4 regions of the Desulfothermus sp. genome follow, and region 1 is predicted to be linked to each of the others. Evidence: riboswitches for the same ligand, from Rfam matches in the RefSeq annotation. Region 1 holds a riboswitch; each other region holds the start of a gene.
What was found. A riboswitch is a leader RNA that binds a small molecule or an ion and turns the genes downstream of it on or off. The one in region 1 is predicted to bind cobalamin.

Region 2: it holds a riboswitch for cobalamin, as region 1 does, so the genes downstream of both, ACY2V1_RS09710 (FecCD family ABC transporter permease) here and ACY2V1_RS07320 (ABC transporter substrate-binding protein) in region 1, are expected to answer to the same signal.
Region 3: it holds a riboswitch for cobalamin, as region 1 does, so the genes downstream of both, ACY2V1_RS10770 (hypothetical protein) here and ACY2V1_RS07320 (ABC transporter substrate-binding protein) in region 1, are expected to answer to the same signal.
Region 4: it holds a riboswitch for cobalamin, as region 1 does, so the genes downstream of both, ACY2V1_RS04430 (TonB-dependent receptor plug domain-containing protein) here and ACY2V1_RS07320 (ABC transporter substrate-binding protein) in region 1, are expected to answer to the same signal.

The regions. Positions count from the first base shown of each region.
Region 1 covers NZ_JBMYBT010000095.1:866-6,239, forward strand. The annotation lists partial or broken gene ACY2V1_RS07315 (M48 family metallopeptidase) at 1-491, shown strand, start outside; cobalamin riboswitch at 628-941, shown strand; gene ACY2V1_RS07320 (ABC transporter substrate-binding protein) at 1,216-1,983, shown strand; gene ACY2V1_RS07325 (substrate-binding domain-containing protein) at 1,984-2,277, shown strand; gene ACY2V1_RS07330 (FecCD family ABC transporter permease) at 2,284-3,303, shown strand; gene ACY2V1_RS07335 (ABC transporter ATP-binding protein) at 3,300-4,532, shown strand; gene ACY2V1_RS07340 (radical SAM protein) at 4,498-5,374, shown strand, end outside.
Region 2 covers NZ_JBMYBT010000131.1:22,655-28,028, reverse strand. The annotation lists gene ACY2V1_RS09720 (ABC transporter substrate-binding protein) at 1-823, opposite strand, end outside; gene ACY2V1_RS09715 (ABC transporter ATP-binding protein) at 825-1,616, opposite strand; gene ACY2V1_RS09710 (FecCD family ABC transporter permease) at 1,619-2,632, opposite strand; cobalamin riboswitch at 2,721-2,966, opposite strand; gene ACY2V1_RS09705 (damage-control phosphatase ARMT1 family protein) at 3,201-4,070, shown strand; gene ACY2V1_RS09700 (FmdB family zinc ribbon protein) at 4,109-4,363, shown strand; gene ACY2V1_RS09695 (MBL fold metallo-hydrolase) at 4,382-5,233, opposite strand; gene ACY2V1_RS09690 (P-loop NTPase) at 5,351-5,374, opposite strand, start outside.
Region 3 covers NZ_JBMYBT010000146.1:71-4,934, forward strand. The annotation lists partial or broken gene ACY2V1_RS10765 (TonB-dependent receptor plug domain-containing protein) at 1-1,273, opposite strand, end outside; gene ACY2V1_RS10770 (hypothetical protein) at 1,297-1,557, opposite strand; cobalamin riboswitch at 1,710-2,039, opposite strand; gene ACY2V1_RS10775 (adenosylcobinamide amidohydrolase) at 2,080-4,056, opposite strand; gene ACY2V1_RS10780 (ABC transporter substrate-binding protein) at 4,160-4,864, opposite strand, start outside.
Region 4 covers NZ_JBMYBT010000063.1:247-5,620, reverse strand. The annotation lists gene ACY2V1_RS04455 (ABC transporter ATP-binding protein) at 1-244, shown strand, start outside; gene ACY2V1_RS04450 (hypothetical protein) at 407-754, shown strand; gene ACY2V1_RS04445 (hypothetical protein) at 849-1,058, shown strand; gene ACY2V1_RS04440 (nucleotide-binding protein) at 1,763-1,891, shown strand; gene ACY2V1_RS04435 (hypothetical protein) at 1,869-2,294, shown strand; cobalamin riboswitch at 2,366-2,554, shown strand; gene ACY2V1_RS04430 (TonB-dependent receptor plug domain-containing protein) at 2,678-4,681, shown strand; partial or broken gene ACY2V1_RS04425 (cobaltochelatase subunit CobN) at 4,697-5,374, shown strand, end outside.

The sequences.
Region 1 (5,374 bases):
ATGCATTTGCAGATGGTCAACACGTGGTTGTTTTCTCAGGAATGATGAGGTTCTTAGATTCTGATGATGAATTGGCTCTAATTATAGGCCATGAATTAGCCCATAATACTATGGGACACATACAGAAACAAGCTGTGAATAGAACGATTGGAACTCTTTTAGGTGCTATTGTAAGTGAATTAACAGGGGTAAATGTAACAAGAATAGGAGCACAAACAGGACAATTGCTCTTTAGCCAGGAGTTTGAGGCTGAAGCAGATTATGTGGGATGTTATTATGCTGCTCGCGCAGGATACGATGTCTCAGGAGCTGCCCAGTTATGGAGGCGTATGGCTGCTACTCATCCTTTAGCCATCAACTTAAAAGGAAGCACCCATCCATCTACAGCAAAGCGGTTTTTAGCTATTGAGAAAACAGCTGAAGAAATTAAACAAAAAATAAAAAGGGGAGAGCCTTTAATTCCAGAAAAAAAAGATCATTATAAAGATTAACTCTTTTGCTCTTAGACACGGAGCTTCTGACAGAATATTTAGATGAAACCTGTATAAGTAGGATTAGGCAATCCATTTTTATGGTTTTTAAAAACATGATTGACAACGTTAGATTCCAAAGATAAGTTCCCTTGAAAAAAACAAAATATCTCTAGGTTCCCTGTATTCAGGGTGAAACGGGAAGCCGGTGAAAATCCGGCACTGGCCCGCAGCCGTGAGAGGGGACGAAAGCTGGAATATGCCACTCTTGACACCTTTTCACCATGACTCCTCAAAAATTAAGGAGCTCGGTTAAAGGTGCCAAGGGGAAGGCTCCAGCTCGCTCTGGTGAACATTCTAAAAAGAAAATTTTATTCACCGGGGCGAGTCCTGTTGAATTTCCTTAAGTATTCAACAGGGCAAGTAGGATGATCCTCAAGTCGGAAGACCGGCCTAGAGATAATAAAAAGGACGAAGCTTCGAGGCTAACTGCTTCGTTCTCGGAAAGGGTGACTTGCCTTAAGCTAAAGCCCATTTCCTGAGAACCCGCCTGAAGCTTCCTCCTTAGTATGCAAAAATAAATTGCATAAGGAGGAACAAAATGACTCATCAACTCTATCCTTTAATTTAATACCAGTTATTGTTTAAAGAAGTTTTTTATTTAATAGCTCTATCTATAATTGTGATCCTGGTGTAATTAGTTGTTTTTGTTTTCCAGAACAATTTAATAAGGATATTTATGCCAATGAGTAAATATTTATGGGGTTTATTAATTTTATTTCTCTTATTTTCATGCCATTCTTCTACATTTGAGTCCTTTGGAGAATTTTCAATAAAAAAATTATCCAACGGAGTAAAAGAGATTACAGATGGTGTTGGCAGAAAATTTGTCTTAGTGCCAAAAGGCATAAAAGCTCCAAAACAATACACCAAAGATGAAATAATATATATCCCAGTTAAAAGGGTTATTGCATATTCAGGATACAATGTCTCCCTTCTTAGAGGTCTTGAAGTATTAAATACTCTAGTTGGAGTTACTCATAAAAAAGATTACTGGACAATAGACTATGTAAAACATGGCCTTGAAAATGGATCTATTATATATGTAGGTGAATCCAATGCAGTTGATTATGAGCTTATTAAAAAGGCAAGTCCTGAAGTAGTGTTTACCTGGAATCTGGCAGATATACCTAAATTAGAAGAAATGGGTATTAAATGCATTGTAACAACAACTAAAAGTGCAATGGATCTCAATACGAGAATGAAATTTATGTTATTTTTATCTCAATTCTTTAATAAAGAAGAGGTAGCAGAGGAATTTGTAAAGAAAGTTAAGAAGACTATAAAAGATATAAATACAAAATTAAAACATATTTCATCAAAGCCAAAGGTAATATGGGGAGATATTTATGAAAAAAGAGTGTTAATTGAACCAGGTGATTCCTGGTCTGCACAAATTGTTGAAATAGCAGGTGGAGACTATCTCTTTAGCGATATTAGGGGGAGTTCCTGAATGGAGATATCTCTGGAGAGGTTTCTCTCCAGCGGAAGACAGGCAGATATATTGTTCACTTATCGTACTTCAATTACAGGTGCATCTTCTAAAGAAGTACTGGCCAAGATAAATCCTTTAATCAAAGATATAAAACCCCTAACAAAAGGGGCAGTTTATTCACCCCTGCCTAATTACTCTCAGTCAATGGATAGGCTGGATGAGATAATTAAAGAGATTGCAGCAATCCTTCATCCAGAAAAATTTCCAGGATATAGACTGAAATTTTTTACCAAACTCCCTGATAAAGGATAAAAAAATATGGTTGGTTTTAAAAGGTCTTCCAGGGGGGTTATCTTTATTTGTTGTGCTTTTATTCTCATAGTATTTATATGGCTATCTCTCTCAATAGGGTCAGTATCCATAACTCAAAAAAGGCTCCTTTATTTGATTTTTTCTCACGACACTTATTCAACTGACGGCTTTATTCTCTGGAATATAAGGATTCCACGCACCATTGCTGCAGTGTTAGGAGGTGGTTTTTTAGGGGTATCAGGCCTACTTTTACAGATATTTTTCAGAAATCCCCTAGCTGGTCCATTTATTCTGGGAATTTCTTCAGGTGCCACATTGGTAGTTGCCCTGGTCATGCTAACATCTATTGCACTTGGTTTTACCCAAATTGCGCCTTATCTAACCACCCTCTCTGCCCTTTTTGGTGCATACATTACAATGTTTATAGTGCTTATAGTGGCAACAAGAGTAAAAAATCCCATCACCCTTTTAATTATTGGTCTGATGATAGGCTATCTATGCCACAGTATCACCAGTATTTTAATGGCATTTGCTGAACAGGAAAGGATCAAGGGTTTTGTGCTATGGCAAATGGGAAGTTTCTCAGGATTTAAATGGTCAGAGATCAGGATACTCACCTTTGTTGGGCTAATAATATTGATATGTACTTATCTTATTTCAAAGCCATTAAATGGATTATTACTTGGGGATATTGATGCAAAATCCCTTGGAGTTAGGGTAAAGATGATCCGTTTTTTAATAGTTCTCTTTTCCTGCGCATTATCAGGACTGGTTACTGCTGGGGCAGGACCAGTTGCTTTTATCGGCATTGCAATACCCCATATGGGAAGGCTTATATTTTCTACTTCTGATAACAGGGTTTTAGTTCCAGGGGTGTTTTTGCTTGCAGGAATAGTTACAGGAGTATCTGATTTAATTGCAAGAAACATATTTTCACCTGTAGAAGTGCCAATTAGTGCTGTAACTGCTATTTTTGGTGCACCTATTATAATTGCTCTTGTATCTAAGAGGAAAATGGAGATATGAAAAATAAAGAAAAGGTTATCTCTGTCTCTGATCTAGATATAGGATATGGGAATAAAAAGGTCTTATCTAACGTAGATTTTGATGTATTAAAGGGAAAATTTGTCTCTATATTAGGTCCTAATGGTGCAGGCAAAACTACACTATTATTAACTCTGGCAAAGATATTAAAACCAATTAAAGGAACTATTTTTATAAAAAGCACTCCTCTTAATAAAATACAAATTTCAAACATGGCAAAACTCATTTCAGTTCTCTTTACAAAAAGATCTAATCCACCTTTTTTTGATGTATTTTCCTATGTAGCACTTGGAAGATATCCCCATACAAATATTTTGGGAAAGCTTACAAAAAGAGATAAAAAAATAGTTGAAGATGCTCTTAAATTGGTTGGTGCTCTTTATTTAAAAGAAAAACCAATGGAGATGTTGAGTGATGGAGAGCGACAAAAGGTATATATTGCCAGGGGACTATCTCAAGAACCCGAAATAATGATCCTGGACGAGCCCACAATACACTTAGATCTAAAACACAAGGTGGAAATAATTTCCATACTCAAAAATTTATGTACAAAAAAGAATATTACAATAATAGCTTCCCTTCACCAGCTTGAGCTGGCAATGAAGGTCTCTGATTATGTTATTTTGGTAAAAGATGGCAAGATGATAGCCAAAGGAACTCCTGAACAAATCCTAACACAAGAAAATGTATCTCGCCTATACAATTTTAATGGTGTAAAGTTTAATCCCCTTTTAGGCTCAATTGAGATCTCTCAACAATACAATAAATCCCAGCCAATGATATTTGTACTTGGTGGTATGGGATATGGAACTCCAATTTATAGGGTTTTATCAAGAAAAGGATTTTGTATATCTACAGGAATATTATATAAAAATGATATCGACTGGTTTATTGCAAAACAAATGAATGCAATATGTGTTGATGAAACTCCATTTTTACCAATAAAAGATGAAAAAATATCTAAATGTAAAGAATTAATAAAGGATTCAATAATGATTATTGATCCAATTCCAAACTCTAATACCCTGTATAATAAATCAAAAATTATCAATTCAGCTATAAATTTTAACAAGAAAGTAATTTTATTTAATCAAACTAAGACAAATCCAAATTCAGAATATGTAATCAATTTAAATAATTTAGATGAATTAGATTCTATATTGGACGGTGTTAGACATGATAAAATATTTAATAATTATAATAACAACTAATTGTAATTTAAATTGTATCTATTGTTATATTGGAGATCAAGAAAGGTTAGTAATTGCAAAGGATATTATTGATAAAGGTTTAAGTTTAATACCCAATAAAACTGCACCACTACATATACAAATAACAGGTGGTGAACCTACCCTATATCCTGAATTAATAGAATATACATGTAAAAATATAAAAAAACATCTTCCTATGGCTACTATTGGGATTCAGACAAATGCTACATTGTTAGATAGCTCTATTGTTAAGATATTTAAGAAATATGATCTCCAAGTAGGAGTAAGTCTTGATGGTCCAGGGGAGGTTCATAATATCTTGAGGGGTAAATTTACAGATACCATTAAAGGCATAGAGCTTTTAAAAAGGAATAGGATAAAATGTCGTATTACAACCACCCTTACTTCCCTTAATGTGACTTCACTTAAAAAATTGGCTCTTCTTATTGATTTGCTTGAAAATATAGAAGGAATTGGTCTTGATATGGTTGTAAAAAAAGGACGTGCTATTGATAAGGATTATTTATTTCCAGATAAACTAGAGATATATTCAGGCATAATGGATTTTATGCGCATAATAAATTTAATCAAAGCAACGAAAGATTTTCATTTTAGAGAACAGGACATGATATCTGGATATAGAAAAAATAAAAAATATGTATTTTGTCATGCCCAACAAGGAGAATCTATTGGGATCTTTCCAGATGGAAGTCTATATCCTTGTGCTCAAACTGCTGGAGATAAAAGGTTTTTATTGGGTCATATTAGTAATTATAAAATAGCAAAGTATGAGTTTAATAATTTTACCAATAAAGATAAATCCTGCTCATTATGTAAAATAT
Region 2 (5,374 bases), on a different contig from region 1:
TCACTGCCTTGATTATATTAAAACCAGGTTCTTTTTTTATATCCTTTATTCTTATCCTATTCATTCGACCTCGTTGTGCCAAAAACACATCTATCTCACTAGCATGAGACAATATTTTTTCTTTACCATAATCTGCTATATTTGAATTTCTTACTTCATATGCGTCCTGGGCTATATTTATTCCCCCAGCAGATTTCAAAACAAACATTGGTATGGAATCTGGAGCAAATGTCTTAAATTTCCTATGTATAGACTCAAAAAAAACCATTTTTTTGTGTTTTATTTTTTTATTGATTGAATGAAAAAATTCTATAGTATCTTTAAAGTCTGCAATTATTTGTTGTGCATTTTCTCTCTTTCCAATAATTAAACCTAATGCCATCCAATAGCTATATAGAGAAGATATATTATTGGGCTGTATTGAAATAACAGCTATATTTTCTTTTTTAAATTTTTTTATTAAATTGGGATATCCAAATTCTATCATTGGTCTGATTAATACTAAATCCGGTTTAACTACTAAAAATCTCTCCACCCCAAAATGATAAGAAAATTTTGGTTTCTTTAAGATATATGGAGGATATGTATCACTTATAGATATACCAACTATATATTTATAACCATGTAATGCACAAAGATTTTCAGTATGTGCTGGATATAGAGAAATTATTCTATTATATGGATTAGTTATTTTTATATGCCTTCCTCCATCATCAGTTAACATATCATTTTTTATTTTAAATCCATAGACCAATGTTGAACTAACTACAAATAAAAATAAATTGATTATTAAAAATTTTGTTACATTATTTTTTCTTCTCATACTAATACCTCCCATTTGTAAATATTACTTGATAACAATTTAATTTTTTTTCAAAACGAAGCATAACCTCTACTTCAAATATCTTTTTTAAGATATCTTCATTTATAATATCACCTGTAGGACCACCTATTATAATCTCACCATTTTTTAAAAATATTAATTCATCACAAAAAAATAAAGCCTCATTTATGTTGTGAAATACGCATATTACAGTCCTATTTTTATTAATCACCCTCTTCTTAAAACTATTTAATATTCTTAAACTGTGCTTTACATCCAGATTAGATGTTGGTTCGTCTAATAGAAAAATTGGTGTATCCTGGGCTAATGCCCGTGCTATCATAACCCTTTGCCTTTCACCTCCACTTAATTCAGTTATCAATCTATTTCTAAATTTAAATATATCTACTTCCCTTTCCACGTGCTCTACAATTTCAAAATCTTTTTGAGTTGGGAAAGAAAATCTCTTAATATATGGATATCTACCCATGGTCACAATTTCATCAACACTAAATGGGAAATTAAAAGTAAAATTTTGCGGCACATATGATATTTTCTTTCCAATTTCTGTTTTTTTTATTTCTTTTATATGTTTTTTAAATAAAAACACATTGCCTTTGTCTGGAGTTTTAAAACCAAGCAATATATCGAGTAATGTGGATTTTCCACTCCCATTTGGACCTAAAATTCCATAAAACTTACCTGGATAAAACTTAAAAGAAATGTCCTTTAAAACAAGTAGATCTTGGTACGAAAACGAAACATGATCTATTTTTAGGATTTCACTAACCACTTTTAAAAACCTACCTGTTTTTTCCTAAATATATAACAGAAAAAGGGTCCACCTATTAGGGCAGTAAGCACTCCTATTGGAACTTCTGTAGGTAGAACGGCCCTGGTTAGTGTATCAGCCATAGTGAGCATTATTGCCCCGCATATTAGGGAGATAGGCAAAAGTTTTAAATGATTTGGACCTACCACTGATCGCATCATATGGGGAACAAGCAAGCCTACAAATCCAATAATTCCAGAAAATGATACGCAGACACCAGTTAAAAGAGAACCAAATACAAGCAATAATATACGCACCCTATTTGGATCCACACCCATTGATAGAGCTGTTTTTCCCCCAAGGCTAAGCAAATTAAGCTCTCTAAAATAAAATATAAATACACCAAAGGATATAATAAGACACCCTACAATTAATAATGCGCTTGTCCAGGTAGATGATGCAAAACTCCCTAAAAGCCAAAACACAATAACTGAAACCCTCTCCTGCGCCAGGTATTTACAAAAGCTAATACCAGCAGAGAGAATCGCTGATACAATAACACCTGATAAGATCAAATTGTTTGATGAAATTCCACCACTGGAAGTAGAAGAGAGATATACAACTACAAGAAGGGTTATAAGCCCAAAGACAAATGCGAAAAAAGGTACACTATAGATTCCCAAGAAGTTGAACCCAAAAAGCAAGGCAACTGATGCTCCAAAGGCAGCACCTGCAGAAATTCCCAGGGTATATGGATCTGCTAAGGGATTTAAAAGGATGCCCTGAAACACAACCCCACAAACAGAGAGGGATGCGCCAACTAAAGCAGCACAAATTATACGGGGCAGTCTAACGTCCCAGACAACAGAGGAATGTATATTGGAAATATTATCGTATGTTATACCAGTTAACTTAGATAAAATAATCTTTATAATTTCAAAAAAAGGGATCTTTACAAATCCCAGACCAAGAGATATAATTACTGTGAGAATAAGAAAAATAAATGCAAAAATAAGCTGAAAATAAAATTTTTTCATAAAAAAATCCCAGTTTGTCTTTTTTTTTGACAAACCAGGATGTCCCATTTTCATCCAGGTCCAAAAAATTTCTTGCCGTTTAACAACAAGATCCGTTCCCATTCAGGCAGGTCTTCTGACTCAAGGGATCATCCTAGTCACTGCGCCTTCCCACCAAACACCTAAAAAAGTTCTAGGTTTTAAGTTCTATGTTCAAGGTTCTAAGGTTAAAACCCAGGTGCTTTGGCAGTGGCCTTTGCAGCTTTCGTCCCCCTATCACAGCGATGGGTTCGTTCCCGATTTTCACGGGATTCCCTTTTAAGCCCAAATAGGCACCTGAATGGTTATAAAATAATTTAAAAAAGAGCATGAGCACTAAAATTTGAACAAGGTATTAATGGATAAAATGAAAATCTTCAAGCAAAACTTAAAAGTTCCCAAGTTATATATTTTTCATCTAGGGATGGTTGTTTTCCTAACAAATTTGTTGATATCTGAGAAATATTTCGCCTCCTACAATAAATTAGTTGTCAAAAATAAAAACTTTTCTTAAAAAGAATCCCAAGATTTTAATAAAGGGGATAAAGAGATGAAGACCTATTTGGAATGCATCCCATGTTTTGTTCGTCATTGTCTTGACGTAGGAAAAATAACTGGAGCAGACGAAAAACTTCAAGAGCAATTATTGAGAGAAGCGCTTCTAAGTTTAAGCAAAATAGATATGTCAAAACCACCACCATATACTGCAAAACACATCCATTCATTAATCAGAAAAATAACCAATAATCCAGACCCATACAAAGAGATAAAAATCAGGCATAATAAATTGGCAATAAAAATATATCCAAAACTAAAATCAATGGTAAAGGACTCTCCAGATCCCATAAATACTGCCATGAGGCTTGCCATGGCAGGAAACATTATAGACCTTGGAGTAAAAAATAATATTACAGAACAAGAAGTAGAAAAATCCATAGCCAACGGATTATCACAACCAGTTATTGGAGATTTTCAATTATTTAAAAAAGAAATAAAAAATTCAAAAAATATCCTTTATTTAGCAGATAATGCCGGTGAAATAGTATTTGATAAAATATTTATTGAAGAAATTGGCCCAGAAAAAATAACGCTAGTAGTTAGAGGTGGCCCTATTATAAATGATGCAACTATCCATGATGCTGAATTTTGCAATTTACCTAAAATTGTCAATGTTATAGACAATGGATCAGATGCACCAGGAACTATTTTAGAAGACTGCAAAGAAGAATTCTTAAATAAATTCTGGAATTCGGATTTAGTTATTGCAAAGGGTCAGGGCAATTTTGAAAGCTTAAGCAATGTAGAACACAATATCTTTTTCTTATTTAAGGCAAAATGTAATGTTATTGCAAATCATGCCAATGTTCAGGTGGGTTCTTGTGTATTGACACGACCAATTAAAGAGGATAAAAATGATTAAAAAAATAAGGGAGTTCAGAGGGAAAAAGGAGGAATTCTATGCCAACTTATGAATATGAATGCACAAACTGTGGATATAAATTTGAGATAAAACAATCAATGTCAGATAATCCAATAAATGAGTGCCCCCAATGCGGAGGCACAGTCAAACGCTTAATCAGCGGCGGGATGGGATTTATTTTAAAGGGAACGAGCTCTTCTACTTCCCATAAAAGAGAGGGGAAAGAATGTAGATTCGAAACTACGGGGAAGACCTGTTGTGGTAGAAGTGAGCCCTGTGGAAAGTGCCACTGAAAAAAACTATTCAAAAAATCAAAACTCCTTGGACCACCCAACATTTGCAAATTCAAATCTCTCTTTAAACCTCATATAGCAGTGGGAAGCGGCAACAGGACCTGTGCAATGTGAAACTGCAACAAGCTCAACTGAAAAACGCTCAAGCTCATCTAAAATATTGTTTAATTCCTCTCCTGGTGGGAAAAATCCAAGGTGGGTACCGCCAATTACTCCATAAAATTTTTTATGCCCTGTTTTTTTTGATAAATATCTAAGAATATTTACAACTCCACTGTGTGCACATCCAAGTAATACAACAGGGCCTTTGTCTGTTTCAATGAGTAAGCTTATATCGTCGTTAAATGGATCTTCAATATATTCTCCATGATCTGTTCTTACAACAAGACGTGTGTCTTTTATGGCAAATTTCTCTTCCTTTGGTACCTCACCTGAATAATAAATTCCCTTTGAAATCTCTGTAAATTCTTTTAGATACACAAATTCAGCTTTAAGAGAATCTTCTAATATTTCTTTCTTAAATTTAATCCCAATATACACATAGTCACATCCTTTTGGAGTATTAAGTTTTGCGTATTTTGCACCAAAACAATCAGGGTGAAGATATACCTTTGCTCCCCTTGGGGGATATAAAGCATCTACAAGTCCACTTGTGTGGTCGTAATGCCCATGAGAAATCACTATCTTGTTAATCTCTTTAAAATCAACACCTAAGATAGATGCGTTGTGTTTTAAAGTAAAACCCTGACCAGTATCAAACAAAATTTTTTCACCGTCCTTTTCAATTAAAGCAGAAAAACCATGCTCACCAATGAGCCCAAACATAGCGCCTGCTGTGTTTTCACATAATATTGTAATTTTTGTGGACATAGTTTACACCTCCCCTTCCAGAACGCATATATTTATGCGTATTTAATAGTTAAAAAACAAAAAAAGGGACGAATCTTTTCGTCCCTTCTTATCAAATTTCCATTATTTTTAACAACCCTATTTTTCATCCAATTTTAATAT
Region 3 (4,864 bases), on a different contig from region 1:
TTGCCCTGATTTTGATATTATCATTAATAAGATATGTCGCCCCTATTGTTGGGCATATATGTGTCTTGTCTTTATCATGTCCTTCCCCTTTTTCCACTTCTACTTTAAATTTGTCATATCTAGCACCACCAGATATGACAAATCTATTATCAAGGAGTTTGATCTTTCCCAGAATAAATCCAGCTGGATTTTTATATTTGGTTTCTCTGGGTTGATATGGACTTGATTCAATTCTGTAATACACCCAGTCAAAACCGCCTGTTATTACAAAGTTTTCCATATCCAGGGTAAGCTGCCCTTGTGCTCCCCTATGAGTTGTTTCTTTTGTTGTGGGGATTCCATCATCCCAGCCGTCAGGATTACTCATAAGTGGATCTACCCATCTATCTCTGTCTTTTCCCTGAAAGTATCTAAACTTCCAAAATAGAGGAAGTGATGAAGTAGTGCCCTCATAAATGAAATCCGCTGAACTAAGAGATTTATCTGAATAATCATCTAAATCATTTTGACTTAGATAAGAAGGACTGCCTGCTCTATCCACATCAAATTTGGTATAGATTACACCAATCCTGTTACCAGGTAAGAACTCATAACCAATGTTAAAGGAGTAATTCTCTTTTTTATCATAGCCTGTATTTTTGTATTTTGTGTTATCTGCTGTATCATAGTCGTCCATTTTCCCTCGGCTATAAGAAAATGAGTAGTCAAATTTATTTATTTTACCAAAAGAGCCTATGGTCCCGTCTTGATAATTGAAGCTTCCAAGTGTTCCTTCCAAAAAAGCATGGGGTTTTCCTCTTCCCCTTTTTGTTATTACATTTATAACACCGCCAATACCAGCAGATCCATATTGAACTGCCCCAGGACCTCTGATAATTTCTATTCTTTCAATGTTTTTTGTTAGGATCTTGGCCACATTTCCTGTTCCTGCACGTCTACCATCTAAAAGGATAAGTACATGTCCAAGGAGGTCATTTCCGTGTGTTTCTGTTCTAAAACCACGAATTCCAACAGATGTTAAGGTGCCAGGATATTGTCTAATAGTGCCTATGCCCTTTTCTGAAAGGAGCTCTCCTAAATCCCTTGCAGAGGAGGCTTCTATCTCTTCTGGTCCAATTACCTGGATGTTCATGGGTGTTTCTTTTATAGATTCTTTGTACCTGCTTGCAGTAACCACTATAGTATCCAACGAGGTCTGGTTTTCATATGCAAAGGTATCTTGAGAAACAAGAAAGGCTAAAATTCCGATGAAAACTACTAAATACTTTTTCATTTTGTGATTTCCTCCTTGATATTTTAGCCACAAAGTCTCATTTCTTTGCCAGTGAATTTGATCTTCATGTCCTTTCCAATTTCTACAAATCTAAGGAGTATCCTTTTCATCCCACGTCTTGTCATTTCCCACCAACCATAAGTTATATCTTCCTCACTACCTGGAGAATGGGCAATTTCTATTAAGTCTGCATCTTTAAAAATTTTTTTTAGATCCTTTTTTACCTGCTCTAGATCCAAATTTTCAGTGTCTGTTCTAACATAACAAATAACTCCTGTCCTCATAACCTTTCCTCCTTTTTTTAAACTTAAATTTTTCATTGTTTAAAATACAAATAAAAAAATCCCTGAAATCCTTCATACAAGCAGGATTTCAGGGATTTCCCGTTTTTATCCCCAAAACTATATATAGTTTTTAAGCCCCTTGCTCCGAGAGACTTAAAAGCTCTTTCCAGGCAGGTCTTCTGACTCTAAGGATCATCCTACTTGCCCTGTTGAATAACCCCTTTTCTTAGGAGATTCAACAGAACTCACCCTGTTATTATTCAACAGGGCAGGCCCTGTTGAATATAGTTCCCTTTTGGGAAATTCAACAGGTCAAGGCCCCGTTGCATTATTCAACGGAGCAAGCTGCGCCTTCCCCTGGTGTTTTAACCAGAGTGGCATTTTGCAGCTTTCGTCCCCTTATCACAGCCGCGGGCCGGTTCCGGATTCTCACCGGATTCCCTTTTAAGCCCATTATAGGCACCTGGTAGATTTTATATAAAACCCAACTCAAATCAAAAGTCAAGAATTATCTTTTTTGGCTTACTGGTTAGTTACAGACTCCTCTACAGCTGTTAAAAATGAATTTAGTCCTATCTTTAAAACCTTAGGGATATTATTATCATTAACAAATCTTTTTACTTCTATATTTTCCTTTCCTGATATAGAACTTAAAACAAGTTGTTCCAATTTAGAAACAGCAGATATATCTTTTATATGGCCTTTTTCATATTCATCAGACAGAACTAAAAATTCCTGCATAATAGATGCATATTCTTTCTTTAAAAGAAGATCTTCTAATTTTTGAACAAAAAATTCCTTTTTATTTTTTGGTATAAGTTCACTATTGTAGACAATATCAAATATAGATATGTCCCTTTCGTTTAATTTTTTAAAAATAGATCGATCTTCTATCAGTTTATTTTGTTTTTTTATAGCAATTTTTACCGCATCATATACGGCCTTTGCAATTAATTCTCCAAGTTTTGAATGACCACCTGCATTGTCTAAAGTAAATTTCCCATCTCCTTGAACAATAATTATATTATCTGTGCCCGTGCCTGTTGCCTGATATATTTTGGGATTGTATGAACTTCTTATATCAAGATCATTTAATAGAGCACTTTTTGCCTCTGTTGCAGTGATTATAGCTCTGGTCATGGCCCGAGGAGTGAGTTTTGCATTTGTCATAATTATCATATTAATTGTGCCTGGGTCTATTTCATAATAGCAACCCATATCTTTTGACATTCTCATGGCATTGGTCTTAACCCCTGCAGTTGCAAACACATAGACTGCCAAATCTTTGTATTCTTTTTTTATCATGGCCAGATTATCCATATCTGCGCCTGTAAACAAGAGACTTGAATCTTCCTCTTTAATTTGTAGAGTATTATATATCCTTTTTCTGGATTTTTCTAATCCCAGGTGATGAGTAATTCTCCAACAAGGTGGTGGTGTATAATGATTGCCGACATTTATTATATTGTACCTGGGGCCTTCTAAGGTTGAAATTATATTTATTGGTTTTTCAAAGGTTATTAGAATAGTTTTATTTATAAAGTCAAATATAGATGATTTTATGATATTCACACTTTTAATATAGCCAAGAGATATAGGTATTTTCCTTTTTGATATTATTTTATCTTTATTTACCCAATATCTATCATCCAAAAATTCTTTAGAATATATATCAGATGCCAGCCACGATACAAAATATCCCGTATGGGCCGAAAGACGACAGGTCAAAGCACATGGATATGAATATATACGATTATTTTTTATAGCTGATACATCTCTCCAACCTGGTAGTGTTTTTATCTTATTTATTAATCTTTTGTCTCCACCACAAAAATACACAACCTGGGGATTAAAGTTTAACCAATCTCTTTTACTGACTTCAATAATAGAGCCTTGTCCTTGAAAATTTGGTGGAATGCCACCTGCCAATTTGATGAGTTGAGTCTGAAAGGAATTTACTGTAGGAGTCATTAAAACATTCCTACCCATTATTCTCATAACCCGTAATCTTTGTTGTTTCTTAATATGACTCAATTTTTTTTGGATATGATCTAATTGATATTTAATCTTCTTAATTAGCCTAAGTCCATTATCTTTTTTCTCAAATATATCTGATAAAATTTTGATTGTCCTATATAAAGAAGGAATATCCTTTGGTTCAAAAACAATTATCTTAACGCCATTTTTTTCAAATCCATTTATGATTTTTCTATGCCTTTTTGAACAAAAAATTATATCAGGATTTATCTTTTTTATCCTCTTTGTTGATGGATATAAAAAACCACCTACTATATGTGCTCCTTCTATTACATATTCATCATAATATGTTATCCCTTTAATATGTTCTTTTTCACCTATTTCATACAAAATTTCAGTAATAGATGGAGAAAGAGATACAACTTTTTGGGGTTTTTTATTTATTTCTATGAATCTTTTAGCATCATCCAAAAATTTTACTTGATAACAATATGAAAGAGGTGAATATAAAAATAAACTCATAAATATAATCCAAATTTTTTTTAGATTCATAATTTAGCAATACTCCCATTTGTATATATCTTTTAAAATATATTTTGCTGCAAATTCTTAAATTTTTATTTTATCAATTTTTCTCATTGACAATTTTTTTTAATGCCTTTTCAAAGATCATTGACAGAAGTTTTAGTCCTTGAATTGCTCTAGGTGAAGGACGATTGAAAAAATCTGAATTTACAACAAACACATTTGAATATTTTACTGCATTTATTTCTTTATACTTTTCCCAGAATTGTTTGAGGTTATTTAAATTGTGTTCTGAATGAACCATTGATGTTATGATTATAATATCTGGATTTAACCCTATGACCTGTTCAACAGAGATTCTTGGATACCCTTTAAGATTTTTAAATATATTTACACCCCCAGCTACCTTTATTAAATTGTCTATGAGTGTATTTTTACCAACTGTAACCATTGGATCCACCCCTATTTGAAAGAATACCTTTGGGGGATTGATATACAATGACGCTCTTTTTTGAACTAACAACACATCTTTCTTTAACCTTTCCACAACTGCTTTGGCCTGTTTCTCACATCCAACGATTTCCCCAAGAACAAGCATTGTGGAAAACAGAGATTCAATATCTCTTGGATCAACAACAAAGACCTTTATTCCAATTTCTTTAAGTTTAAATACAATGTGTTTTGGATTGCCGTCTTTAGTGGCAATACACAAATCTGGTTTAAGTGCAAGTATCTTCTCAATACTTGGAGATATATAAGATCCCACCTTTGGCAAGCGTTTTACTTGTTCTGGATAATTGCAAAA
Region 4 (5,374 bases), on a different contig from region 1:
CCTAAAGATGAGGCTTATTAAATTTTTAAAAAGAATAAAACAAAAATTTTCCCTTACCATTATCCATGTAACCCATGATCCATTAGAGGCTATATATCTTGGTGAAAAGATTTTTACAATTGAAAAAGGTAAAATAACATTTTTTGGTTCTGTAAAAGATTTTTTTTCAAATTCTCAACATGGATTTGCAAAAAACATAAAAGAGCAATTAATTGAGATTAAAAATTTTTTGAAAACATATTAGTAAATATTCAGGTAAAATTGAATATCTTTTCTCACAAAAATTGGCTATGAACAGATTCATGGCCAAATTTAAAATTTTTAAAACTTGACAATAGAATTGAAATAGGAAATTTTGGTTTTAAATATATATAATAATTGTTAAAAATAGGAAGGAAAGTATAATATGCCCAAGGAGTTATTGATATCAGGTATAGGGTTAGCTTTGTTTATTGTCTGTCCAAGGATGGCTGGTATGGTTTATATTATCGCTAAGCATTCCCATGTTTCTCTTATTTATACTGCTTTATTCGGAAGTATTATTGCCATACCGTTGGTCATAGCTATGGTTTTAGTATTTGCCAAATTTGGACTTTGGGGAGCTCTTGCCTTTTGTATTCTGACAGATTTTGGCGCAGCGTTTGTTATGAAAGAAATCAGTATTAGGGCAGGGATAGAAACTTTTGTCATAGCTATGTTTGTTATTATTGGGGTTAAGGTAGCACCGTTTATTACAAATGTATTTATGAAATGAGAAATTTTTAACAATGGAATGAACTTGGATTTGAAAAAGCTAATACTTTTTCAAACCGGTCATCTCAGGCGTTAGAACCAAGAAGGAGAAAAATATGAAAATTCTGTTTATTGTTTGTCAGGATAATCCCGAAGTTCTTTGGAACTCCTTTAGACTTGCCAATATAATGCTGGAGGAAATAGAAGATGTCACTATATTTTTAAATGGACCTTCAGTAAAATATGAAAAATTAGACTCTGAAAAGTTTCCTTTAAAAAATCTGGCGAAAGTATTTACCCTTTCAGAAGGACAATTGTTTGCTTGAGGGAAATTAATGGAACTTCACGGAGTGAAGGAAGGATATCATAAGAAGGGGACACAGAAAGATCTATATAAGTTAATTCAGGAGAGTGAAAAGATTATCACATTATAGACTAACCGCCAACTCGCTGCGCCCGTTGGGCTTGCGGTTGGCGGCGGGACTGTCTATCCTTTTGTGTAAATTTTTTATAACCTATCTTCAAACAAAATCACTATCGGGTTGTAAATTTGGGGCCAATCCCTATTTTGGTGATTTAACAATTTCTGTCCCTTTGTTTTTGAACTTTTTAGGATCTTCCAAAAACTTAAAAAGTTACTCCAATCTCTTGATAATGCCAATACTAGTTTAAAATACTCCTTCAAAAAATTCTATGTAATTTTATCATCAACAAATAAATGGCTGACTGATAGTTCCTTAATAGAAAATTTAGAAAGAGAATGTCTAATTGGTATTGGTATAAGATGTCCAAGTATTATCTGCTATTCTTCCGTTAGGTGGTTTAGTTCAAAAACTATCGCTCTCTTTATTTTCACCTTTATGGTTGTATTTTATATTTTGGATCGTTTAGTTTCAAGGTGCTAACGCACTTGCTTTTCTTTCATCCCCACCGGGACCGGTCTTCCCGTCCCCAAAAGATAAATTTATAAGGTTGCATATTTTAAAAGATTTCTTTACAATTTCTTTACTAAAGATTAATAGGAGCTTTTATGAAATTAGCTGTTGCAGGAAAATGCGGTGTTGGAAAGACTACAGCCAGTGTCTGGCTTGGGAATTATTTAAAGAAGCAGGGAAAAGATATTTGGTTGATAGACGTTGATACAGCTTTATCTTTATGAGATAACAAAGAGTGTAGAGGCGGTTTTATCTGACCCTGAACTTGCGAAGAAGGTGATAGAAGCAATAGAGAAAGGCCTTTATTCAATAGAGGAGAAGGCAAAAGAGCAGAAGGTTATCATTAAAACAGAGCTTAAAGATGAATTAACAAAGGAGCTTGTAACTAAAGATGAACTTAAGGCCCATGAAGAAAGACTAAGAAAGGAGATGGAAGAAATAAGAGGGGAAATAAAGGCAACAGAAGAAAAGTTAAGAGGAGAGATAAAAGCCACAGAAGAGAAGTTAAGGACAGAGATACACAAATGGCGTGCAGACACTATAAAGTGGATGTTTATATTCTGGCTGGGTCAGATTGCTATCTTTACTGGAATATTAGTTAGTGTGTTAAAATTAATGTTGAAATAACACAAGAGAAAAAGGATAGTGTCAAAATGGATAGTTATGTTTAGGGGGTTGACACATAGTTAGACATATTATAAAAAGTTTATCACTCAGGTGCTGTAAGGCTTAATAGGGAATCCGGTGGAAATCCGGAACCGGCCCGCGGCTGTGATAAGGGGACGAAAGCCACATATAAGCCACTGGGAGCAGGGATACTCCTGGGAAGGTGTGGCAAGTAGGTTGATCCTTAGAGTCAGAAGACCTGCCTGAGTCAGATAGGCATTAGCTTTGGCGGGTGCCCAAAGCTATAAGCTGAGGTCCTTTGGAATAAAACGGGAGTCCCTGGACTGCTTATGTACGGTTCAGGGACTCTTTTTTTGGATAAAATTTATTGCAGGAGGCTTAAAATGAAAAGAATTTTTATTACATTACTAATCTTTTTTTTCTTACCAGGATTAAGTAATGCCCAAAAGGTTCATGAGATGGAAGAAATAGTAGTTACTGCGACCCGCTCTCCAAGGTCTGCTGAGAAGGTGGTCGCTGATGTAGATGTTGTTAAAGAAGAGGATATTAAAAATTCTTCTGCAACCAACATAGACGATATTTTAAGAAAGCTTGGAGGAGTTGATATCAGAAGATATACAGATGTCGGTTTTGGTCCACCTATAAGTGTTTACATCCGCGGTATAGGTGGAAGCAAAAAGGTAATGCTTATGATGGATGGAGTGCCTCTTAACTCGCCAATTACAGGTTTTCTTAATTTCAACCAATTTCAGTTATCATCTATTGAGCGCGTGGAGGTTGTTAAAGGTCCTTTTTCCTCACTTTACGGAAGTAATGCAATGGGAGGAGTTATCAATATTATATCAAAAAAAAGGGAAAAAGAGGGCATTGATATTGTTCCGATGGTTAGGTTAGGAAATTTTGACTTTAAAGAAGGTGGTCTCAGCATTCTTGGACGAAAAGGCAAATTTTTTTATTCTTTGAATGGAGACTATCGGACTATAGACAATCACTACCGCAGGGATAAAGAAGTAGATTACATTTATAATCCAGCAACAGGTGGTTTTAATAAAAGATATAAAGATGTAAGTAAATATTCAGACTATAACGACAAAAGAATTTTTGCACGCTGTGACTATGACTTTTCTGATGTCACTGGCATAACATTTACAGGAAACTATATGAAAGCCTACACAGAAAGAGGTACAACAGTGTTTCTCCCTGTAGAGCGCAAAAGAGATCAAGACAAAACTTCGTACTTTTTGAATTTAAGCGGACATACTACGCTTTTTAACAAGTTAGACCTTGAGGCAAGAATTTTCACTAATTATGACAAAAGCGAAGCAAAATTGGAACATATTATTGATAATTCTGCTCCTTTTGGACCTCCTTTTTTGTTCGTGTATGGAGATCGTGATTATTGGGGAAGAAATGTCGGTGCTCAAATTAAAGCATCAATTCCTGTTAAGAATTTTAGTTATTTAACTTTTGGTATAGATTCCAATTTTATAAAAGCACATTGGAAAAACACTAAAGAAGACGGAAGTGTAATTGGTGATGTCATGGATGAAACTATGAATACTTATGCCATTTACCTTCAAGATGAAATGGAGTTCTATTCTCGTCTTTTAATTACCTTAGGTGCAAGGTATGATATTAATTCAGAGACAGAAGATTCTTTTTCTCCAAAACTTGGAATTTTATACAAACTGAATGATAACATAAGTTTTAGAGCATCTGTTGGCCGGGCATTTCGTGCTCCTAATCTTCAGGAGCTTTACTCACCAACCTGGATGATGATTCCTGGAATACCTTTTAAATCTAACCCTGACCTTGATCCAGAAACCGTTTGGTCTTATGAGCTGGGAACATCAATTAAATTTAGTGATAGATTTAAATTTGATCTCACAGGATTTTACTCAAAAGCTGAAGACCTTATATCTGCTATTATAAAAGCTGGCATTCAACGTTTTGAAAACTTAAATGAAGTTGAAACCGACGGATTTGAAATAGCAATGGAAGGGAAAATATTTTCATGGCTTAGCAGTTATATTAACTATACCTATACCCATTCAGTAGAGGAGAAAAGAGGGCGGCTGGACGACATGCCACTGCATCAAGCAAATAGTGGAATTCGACTTACTCATGAATTTGGCCCCAAGAAACGTTTTACCACATCACTTGATGCCAGGTATTACGGAAGCAGATTTTTTAAAGACAGAAAAACTCAAAAAAAGATAGATCTTGATTCATTTACAGTTTTAGACTTTAACATGCGGTTTGAGCTTTTTGATCGTCTTGGGATTCAGATGGCAGTTACCAATATCACTGATGAAGATTATGAGATTCATGGTTCAGTCCTGGGTCCAGAGCGCTGCTGGTGGGTAAAGGTTGATTATAAATTCTAAAGAAGGGGGCAAAGAATGCCTTTTTTAATGACTTTTGTCTCTGTCTCTGATGCAGGACTTCGGTTTCTTTCTGAAGTAATAGATGGTTTCCTTTCCAAAAAGGAATTTGGCCATCTTTTTGAGAGCAAGATAAAAATAGATGCATATTTTGTGGGTGAACAGAGGGATTATTCAGAAAAGGTTTCAGCCATAAAAAGATCGATTTTATCCTCAGATATTGTGTTACTTGACTTAATGGGTGCAGAAAGGTCTATCTATCAGGCTATTGAAGAGACATTTAAGGAATACAAGAAAGATCTCGTCCTTATCGGATATGCAGGTGAATATTTAAGATCTCGTGAGAAGCTCGGATCTTTCTCTGCAGAAAAGCTGATGAAAATTATGGAAAAGGTAGCCGGGAAAAAGGAAAGGACCACCTCTGACTTCGATATAGAAAAGATGCTCGAGCGAATGAAGACCCTTGGAAAACTTTTGCCTTTTGGTTTTCTTAAAGATATGCGCAACTGGATCTATCTTAAAAATTATTGGAGATACGCATCTAAAGAAAACATCAAAAATATGCTTTTTCTTTTGTGTGGCGACTATGGCAAAATTAAAGAGCTTCCAAAACCCAAAGAATCAGTAGATTTTTCAAAATATGTGCTTTTTGATCCAAAGAATATGCGCGGATTTAGCAGCTTTGAGGAATTAAAA